4 regions of the Paenibacillus sp. MDV22-iso6 genome follow, and region 2 is predicted to be linked to each of the others. Evidence: predicted binding sites of a transcription regulator. Region 2 holds the regulator's gene; each other region holds the start of a gene.
The links. Region 2 encodes Rex, which represses fermentation and respiration genes when NADH is low (regulators of the CRP and FNR family bind a similar motif). Its sites were predicted from a motif close to TTGTGAAATATTTCACAA; they were not measured.
Positions count from the first base shown of each region.

Region 1 (2,208 bases), on a different contig from region 2:
CATTTGCCTGCTCCCTCTAATTTGCGGCGCATCGCCAGGAATGTACCGTAGATCGCTAGCAAAATCATCAATCCGCCCGCAGCAATCATGATGCGGAAGCTCCAGAACGTCGTCCGTACCGGTGGAATATAGTCCCCTGGTCCATACGTTTGCTCATACTCCGCTTGCAGCTCCTTCATGCCTTTGACACTGCCAGAGAACTTGCTATAGGACAGATAACTGAGCAATCCAGGGATTTTGATCTCGCCGGAATTTTCCTGTTTGTCCGGATCAACAAAGGCTACCACCGTCCATGGTGCCGGATCTTCCGTCGTCGTCCATGTTCCTTCACTGGCCGCCATTTTCATAGGCTGCGTCTCCACCAGATATTGCGCCTGGAAGTGACCCGAGAAGGCAACTCCCAGCGAGGAAACCAGACCAATTATGATGGCAGTGTTGAACGATTTGCGGAAGATCTCCACATCCTGCTTCTTCATCAACTTGTAAGCACTAATCCCGGTTACGACGAATGCGCCTGTCATTAGGGCACCAAAGATCGTGTGTGGGAACTCTACCAGCAGTTGACCATTCGTAATCAGTGCAAAGAAATCATTCATCTCAGCGCGGCCATTATTAATCTCGAAGCCAACCGGATGCTGCATGAATGAATTGGCTGCCAGAATCCAGAGCGCAGACAGGAATGTGCCGATGAATACCAGCCAAATGCAGGCCAGATGCACCTTCTTGGACAAGCGTTCCCATCCGAAAATCCAAAGCCCAATAAAGGTAGACTCCATAAAAAACGCCAGCAAGGCTTCAATTGCCAGTGGCGCACCGAACACATCCCCGACAAACCGGGAATACTCGGACCAGTTCATGCCGAACTGGAATTCCTGAAAGATACCTGTGACCACACCGACGGCAAAGTTAATCAGGAACAGTTTGCCCCAAAATTTGGCCATCGTTTTGTAAACTTCCTTACCCTTTACTACGTACAACGTCTCCATAATCGCTACCAGCAGTACAAGACCAATGGACAGCGGTACAAAAAAGAAATGGAAAATCGTTGTGAGCGCATATTGGATACGCGATAACATGATCGGATCCATACCGTTACCCCTTCTTTCTGTTCATATCGCAGTTTTCGTATTTGGCATTGAAGCCCCTTCTTCAGTTTCTGTCAGCCAAACACGTATTGATGAACGTATTGTGCCAGATAGACTATTTTATACATGTGACAATTATCACAAACCCTGCCATGACAGCAAAAAAAAGTGACGATGGTCACACAATAGAAAAAAACAAGCCTAATGTTAGAGCTTGCCAGCTTCGTCTATTCACGGAAGATGCTCATGTTTAGGACGGAACGCCCATATGTTAGTCTCAGGCATAAAATACGCTGGGCAAAAAAGGCATTACATATTGAATTATTGGATTCATTGATATCATTCAAAGCAGCGCCAATCCGATGTTTATCAGATGGTACTGCTTCAATCCATGAACGGACAAAAATGCAAATCAAGTGAGGTGATTCATCAATGGAAGAGCTGTCTCCGATCCCGGACCCGGAGCCTTATCAAGGGGTAGATGTAGAAGAGTCAAGTACGGCCCTGCCTGCCTTTCGTTATGTCCTTTTCCCCCGGAAGGGAGGATGGTCTGCTTTTCCCTATCCAGACATCGCTGCTCTGATGGTTGCGGAAGGGCTTGTCTACTATGTCAGTAGCCTGGAGCGCTCCGAGGAAATGCCTGCGAATATCACCGTCATCACGCTTCCCGAAGCAGAACAATTGCTGCAGGAGCCCCGTACGGTTGCTGTGGTTGCGCATCCCTACTGGCTGACCGCCACAGCCTCGCTCCATCCGGAGCTCTGTATTGTACTTCTTCCCGAGCCAGTTGGTGAAGAAGCGGAGTCCCCCTTATGGGAGAGCTGCATTTCAAGACTGGTCGGTATCGCCGATCTGGTGGGCACGACTTCAGAAACACGCTATATGAAGCTGGTATTCCAGGGGGTACGCGCCATCTGGCTGAATGGAGAGGATACCTCTCCTGCTGGTGTCATGCAAAAGGATGACCTCGAGGTCCCTCTCCGGGACTATGAACTGCTATTCCTGCATGCGCTGCGACAGACGCTCTCGGGTGTTCAGGATACGGTCACCCAGCTGCAATGCAGTGTGCGGGCCGACTTCTATCGTCAGCTTCGTTCCAAAGCAGGAGCGCATGAGACGATTT
Region 1 is NZ_JBZVDZ010000003.1:253,595-255,802, reverse strand. Features, by position in the region: gene AC4PM4_RS10445 (cytochrome ubiquinol oxidase subunit I) at 1-1,088, opposite strand, end outside; gene AC4PM4_RS10440 (hypothetical protein) at 1,518-2,208, shown strand, end outside.
Region 1: the regulator Rex is predicted to act here: its motif matches at 1,212-1,229, upstream of AC4PM4_RS10445 (cytochrome ubiquinol oxidase subunit I).

Region 2 (2,208 bases):
GCTGGTCCGTCTGTTCCCAGAGACACAGTCACGCCTGCTTTCAACAGATCAGGCACACGCGCAACACCCGAAGCCAATTTCAGGTTACTGCCTGGATTGTGGGAAACTGCTACATCATGCTTTGCGAGAATCTCGATCTCTTCATCATTCAGATGTACCGCATGTGCAACCAGAGATGGACGGGAGAAAAATCCTAGCTTCTCCAGATGTGCGACTGGACGCAGTCCGTAATCAGCCACGTTCTGTTCCACTTCGCGAAGCGTTTCAGACATATGCGTATGCAAAGGCAGATTCAGATCATGAGCAACCTGTACCAGCTTCTCTATGTAATCCGGAGGGCAAGTGTAAGGGGCGTGCGGAGAGATTACGGTTGTAATTCTTCCGTCTGCTTGTCCATTCCATTGACGGGCAAATGCTGCGGACTCTTCGAGCTTGCGCAGTTGTTCTTCTTCTGAGCAAAGCCCGATTACCCCACGTGCCAGAGCAGCCCGAACGCCGGATTGTTCCACCACTTTCGCAACCTGATCCATATGATCATACATATCTAGGAAAGCTGTTGTTCCACCCTTCAACATTTCAAGCACGGAAAGTGATGTGCCCCAATATACGTCTTCAGACGTCAATTTGGCTTCCATTGGCCACATTTTCTCCTGCAACCATACTTGTAACGCCAGATCGTCTCCATGGCCTCTGAGGAGCGACATGGCCGCGTGACCATGCGTATTGATCAGACCCGGCAAGAAGAACAGTCCTTTTCCGTCCACCTTTGTCAGGCTTTCGTCTCCTTCCGGCAATGTCTCACCAATATGCACAATCTTGTCATTCTCAACAACCATAAAACCTTGAACCACGTTCCAATTCGTACCTTCACTCACGGCAAATTTGCCGTTGTGAATTACCCATCTATTTGTCGTCATCTTCCTCGTCGTCCTTTCCATTCTCCAAGTAATAAGCCAGGCTAAGTAGATCCGTCGTAAAATCAGCATGATGAATGCGAATATGCGGCGGGGTCTTCAGGATCGTTGGCGCAAAGTTCAGAATCGCTTCAATTCCTGACTCAATCAGCTGATCTGCAACATTTTGGGCTTCCGTATCCGGAACCGTGATAATACCTATACGAATGTTATCTTTTTTGACCGAATCCGTTAATTCATTCATCGGTTGTACCGTCAAACTGTTGATTTGACTCCCAATTTTCGGACCGTAGGCATCAAATACAGCGACGATCTTCATGTTGTCTTTGAGATAGGCATTGTAATTGGACAAGGCATGTCCCAAATTACCTGCTCCGACAAGAGCTACATTGATCTGCTGGTCTATTTTTAAAATATGGCGGATTTTCTCAATGAGATATGAAACGTCATATCCAATCCCTTTACGACCAAAGTCACCAAAGTAAGCCAAGTCTTTACGAATCTGGGCAGGATTCAAATCCAGCCTCAGTCCAAGTTCTTGTGAAGAAACCGTATTGACTTCCCGCTGATGCAGTTCATTCAAATAACGCAAGTAAACAGGTAATCTACGCACCACGGCTTCCGAAATTTTATCTGATTTCATTCATTGCTCCCCCTTACCAAGGCCACGATAGATAGATGAAAAGATGAGCACCCTGTCTAAAACGATGCAAAATGATTACTGAATTAAACAGGATGCTCCTTGTTATATAATGGATAATTGCTTTAATCGCTTTACTCGCATATCCATGAAACGAATACATGATATTACTCAATTTTACCGCCAATCACTGGCGCCTTGCAATAATGGAAGCTACAGAGCGTATCTGTTATTGTTGCTCTTCGGTTGGTCTCTCGAGCCATTCCGAAATGCGTGGAACCATCTGCTCTGTAAGCATGTGCTCCATTTTGGGACCAGGTAATGAATATAAAAAGTACTTGCCATAATACGCTTCAATAACGCGTGTATCGTATACAATCACAATGCCTCTGTCTTTGCCTGTACGAACCAGTCTGCCAAATCCCTGTTTGAAACGGATGACGGCTTGTGGCACGGATAGCTTCATAAACGGGTTTTTCTTCTGCTGCTGCAAAAGCTCGCTCTTCGCTTCCACTAATGGATGATTCGGTGGCTGGAACGGCAGTCTGACAATTGCAAGGCAGGTCAGAGCCTCTCCCGGAATGTCCACGCCTTCCCAAAAGCTGCTTGTGCCAAGTAGCACCGTTGCTTTAGCATCTTGGAACCGACGTGTAA
Region 2 is NZ_JBZVDZ010000007.1:114,366-116,573, forward strand. Features, by position in the region: gene AC4PM4_RS19990 (amidohydrolase) at 1-917, opposite strand, end outside; gene AC4PM4_RS19995 (redox-sensing transcriptional repressor Rex) at 904-1,557, opposite strand; gene dinG (ATP-dependent DNA helicase DinG) at 1,784-2,208, opposite strand, start outside.

Region 3 (2,208 bases), 180 kb from region 2:
TAATCCGGCGTACGCAGGAATTTGACGATCCGCAGTTTCATAACAAAATGGTCAACCAGTTCTTGAGCCTGTTCTTCAGTTAGCAAGCCTTCTTGCAAGTCACGTTCAATGTAAATATCAAGGAACGAAGAAACACGTCCGAGCGACATCGCCGCACCATTTTGCTCTTTAATCGCAGCCAGGTAACCGAAGTAGAGCCATTGGAACGCTTCTTTTGCGGTTGTGGCTGGCAAAGAAATATCGAAACCATGCATTTCACCCAGTTGTTTTAACTCTTGCAATGCACGAATCTGTTCGGACAGTTCTTCGCGGAGGCGAATGACATCTTCATCAATCACATCGACTTCAAGTGCATTCAGCTCACTTTTTTTATTTCGAATCAGGAAGTCCACGCCGTACAGAGCTACCCTGCGATAGTCACCGATGATCCGGCCACGGCCGTAAGCATCAGGCAGACCGGTAATAATCCCTGCTTTACGTGCTGCACGCATTTCAGATGTATAAGCATCAAATACACCCTGGTTATGTGTTTTACGGATGTTCGTAAATATATCTATGACGCCTTGAGGCATTTCAAAACCATAAGCTTCACAAGCATCAATCATCATGCGAATTCCACCGAATGGCTGAATGGAACGTTTGAATGGAGCATCTGTTTGAACACCAACAATCTGTTCTTTGGATTTATCCAGATAACCTGGTTGGTGAGAAACAATCGTTGCTGGCGTGTTTACGTCAACATCAAGTACCCCGCCGTTATCGCGCTCTTTTTTGGTCAAATCGGATACGATATCCCATAACTCTTTCGTATTCTGAGTTGCACCTGCAAGAAATGCTTCGTCGCCATAGTAAGGTGATAAGTTGCGTGCCAGAAAATCATTCACATCTACGGATTTCGTCCATGTTCCTTTGGTAAAGTTTCTCCAGCCTGTTAGTTGTTTGACATCTTTTTCGATCACCGACATAGTAATCCCTCCACAAATTTGGATTTCCGGACACATGACAGGATGCTTCACTCGTCTCATCTGTGCCCAGAGCCGCGATTAATGTGATAAATTTCACATGTAAGCCGGAACATGTTCTCTCTACTTGGGAACCGGAACCGCGGATGAATGTTTTTCTTACATTTTCAGTATACGTCTTTGTTCTTTCACCATCTGTGATTTTTATCACAAAGTTTGTGACCATCCTCACTCCACCTGTGCTGTGTCATGGTGAACCCTGCAAATTCACACTTAGCCACTGCGCGGGCAGAACAACTTCCGATCAATGTTCAAACCCGATTTCCCCGATTGAACAATATAATTTGAACGAAAGGATATGTACACTGACCACTCAGAGGATAGAACAACCTTCCGATCGCTGTTACCCCCAGATTTTTTTGATTCCCTTTTAAAAAGGGAAATTCCGGGGATAAAGGCGAGCGCTATCGCTTCTTCAGGTTTTTTCTCTCCTCTCCGTTATCGTGTACATTTATGATTCAAACTATATAGCATAGAAGGTTGAAATCGTGCTTGAAAGAGAACGCTTCGCTTCTTCAGTTTTTTTCTTCCCTCTCCGTTATGGTATGAATACCTGGTTCAAAAAGTAACATCACGGATTCCGTGTAACCTCTTTTAAAAAAGACAACTGCAAAGATTACGTTTTACCTTTTTTTACTGGAAAGACGGCAATCGGGGCTCCCCTTTCGGGGAACCCTGACTATCTGCCTGAATCCTGCTGTTGCTTTAGTTATTACTCAAACTTGCCGTAGAATGCGTTGCGATATACATCAGCCAGTTCAGTCACTAACGGCAGTTTTGGATTAGCTGTGGTACATTGGTCCTCGAATGCGCGGTCTGCCAGATAATCCACATGTGCTTCAAAGTCTTTGGCGTCGAATCCAATTTCCTGGAACGATTCTTCAATACCCAATGTTTTGTTGAGTTTGCGAATCGCATTGATGAGGCTGGTAACCCCTTCTTCTGTTGTACGTGCAGGCAATCCCAGAATACGGGCAATTTCGGCATAACGCTCATCTGCAACAAAGTGCGAATATTTCGGGAACGATGCAAACTTCGTCGGTTTTTTCGCATTGTAACGAATGACGTGCGGCATCAGGATCGCATTGGTACGTCCATGTGCGGTGTGGTACTGACCGCCCCATTTGTGTGCCAAGCTGTGGTTAATGCCCAGGAATGCGTTGGCAAAAGCCATACCGGCAATCGT
Region 3 is NZ_JBZVDZ010000007.1:296,395-298,602, forward strand. Features, by position in the region: gene pflB (formate C-acetyltransferase) at 1-965, opposite strand, end outside; gene adhE (bifunctional acetaldehyde-CoA/alcohol dehydrogenase) at 1,735-2,208, opposite strand, start outside.
Region 3: the regulator Rex is predicted to act here: its motif matches at 1,047-1,064, upstream of pflB (formate C-acetyltransferase).

Region 4 (2,208 bases), on a different contig from region 2:
TTGGAAAAAAAGAGTAAAAAAATGAGTGCGAAAATGAGAAGTTTGCTTACTATCCTGATTGGAATGGCTGCTTTACTGACCGCTGTGTGGGCAATTTACCAGGGGACTTCATCATCCGAGCCCAAAATAACCGGTGCCATTGAAGCCGGTGCAACTGCTCCTGAATTCACTGCGGTTAATTCAGACGGAGAACAGGTGAAGCTCTCCGATTATCGGGGCAAAGTCGTCATGATTAACTTCTGGGCTTCATGGTGTACGCCCTGTGTGAGGGAAATGCCAAAGATTAAGCAGATTGCTCAGACGTATCAAAACGATGTAGAGGCTCTGTTTGTCAACGTGGGGGAAGCGAAGGGCACCATTCGTGAATTTATGGAGAAACAGCAATTCGATTTCCCTGTTATCATTGATGTGACCGGAAAGGTCTCCGGTCTGTATCGTATCACCGGGTTGCCAGCGACCATGATCATAGATCAGGAAGGTATATTCAGTCACATTTTGCTCGGTGAGTTGACTAAGGATATTCCTTTGCAGCAATGGCTGGAGGAGACCGTACAGCAACGGAATTGAAGCTTTGCAGACTTATGAACAAAAAAAGTCGAGAAGTCGCTCACTATACGAGCGGCTTCTTTTGTTTTATTTTTCCCGAACATCTTGCAAGCATAGTAGAATTGAAAATCGCAATACCACGGTTGTGCCTAATGAATCAATAGCCCCTTTGGGTGCTTTTTATGCTTTTCACCGAGTTGTCAGAAAGAGTTGATCCTTTCTTGAACATTTAGGGACGAAGACGTGTCAGTGATTGAATTGCTAATTCACAAAGATATAATAATTTTAACTATTAGGTCCTGTTAAGTACTTTGGCCCTTCAGTATCAGGTAAAACACAGCTCGCCAACCCATGCTCAGTCCAATAACTATGTGTAGCAATGCACAATGATGGTGTGGTAAAGCTCCTTCGTCACTTACTTTGTGAAAAAATTCTCTTTGTACATACAACGATGGAGGAACGGTTTGTAGATAAACTCTGAACCAGTCTAGTGGGGCTTCTATCAACCTGATAAAGAACGCAGTCCAAGGGCTGACTGACCTAATAATTAAAAGATTCAAATCAGTACGAAAATCGAACAGAGTTTGAAAGGAGGCAGTAAACAATGGCAATCGATACGGTGATGTGGAGCAAGCTGGTGACAGGTATGACGCTGGGCTTCCACGCTATTTTTGCGACACTTGGCGTCGGTATACCTCTAATGATCGCAATTGCAGAATTCATGGGGATTCGCAAGAAGGACCCCCATTACACACTGATGGCGAAGAGGTGGTCAAGAGGGTTTGTCATTTCTGTGGCGGTTGGTGTGGTGACCGGTACAGCGATTTCACTGCAACTGGCCCTGGTGTGGCCGAATTTTATGAAACTGGCAGGCAATGTCATTGCACTTCCGTTATTCATGGAGGTGTTTGCGTTCTTTTTTGAAGCGATCTTTCTGGGCATTTATTTGTATACGTGGGATCGATTCAAAAATCCATACATTCACTGGCTGCTGACGATTCCAATCGTCACGGGAGCAGGCATGTCGGCTGTGTTTATTACGACGGTGAACGGCTTCATGAACCAGCCTGGAGGCTTTGTCATGGAAGCAGGCCAATTCACAGCGGTTAACCCAGTGGAGGCGATGCTGAATACGGCGACGTTTTCCAAGGTGTTTCATGTATTAAGCTCAGCATATTTGACAGGAGCTGCCCTGTTAGCCGGAATTGCAGCCTTCTCGCTGCTGAGAAAAGGGGCATCTGCATACCACAAAAAAGCCTTGAATCTCATGATGGCGGTGGTTCTGCTGTTCGGCTTACTGAACACGTTAGCGGGAGATGTGTCCGCCAAGTTTTTGGCCGAGCATCAGCCGGAGAAACTTGCAGCGGCAGAATGGCATTTTGAGACAGAAAGTGGCGCAGATTTGATTTTATTGGGATGGCTGAATGCAGAGCATGAAATTATAGGAGCTCTTCACCTGCCGAAACTGCTCAGCTTCCTGGCCTTTAGTGACTTTAATGCAGAGGTAACCGGACTGGAGGAGTTTCCGAAGGACGAATGGCCGCCGCTGCTCGTTCACTACCTGTTTGATTTAATGGCCGGAATCGGATTTACGCTGCTGGCTATTTCAGTTCTGTATTTCCTGTTTGTATTCTGGAAAAAGCGCAATGAGCTGAATAAGTG
Region 4 is NZ_JBZVDZ010000009.1:76,629-78,836, reverse strand. Features, by position in the region: gene AC4PM4_RS24030 (TlpA family protein disulfide reductase) at 22-567, shown strand; gene AC4PM4_RS24025 (cytochrome ubiquinol oxidase subunit I) at 1,151-2,208, shown strand, end outside.
Region 4: the regulator Rex is predicted to act here: its motif matches at 967-984, upstream of AC4PM4_RS24025 (cytochrome ubiquinol oxidase subunit I).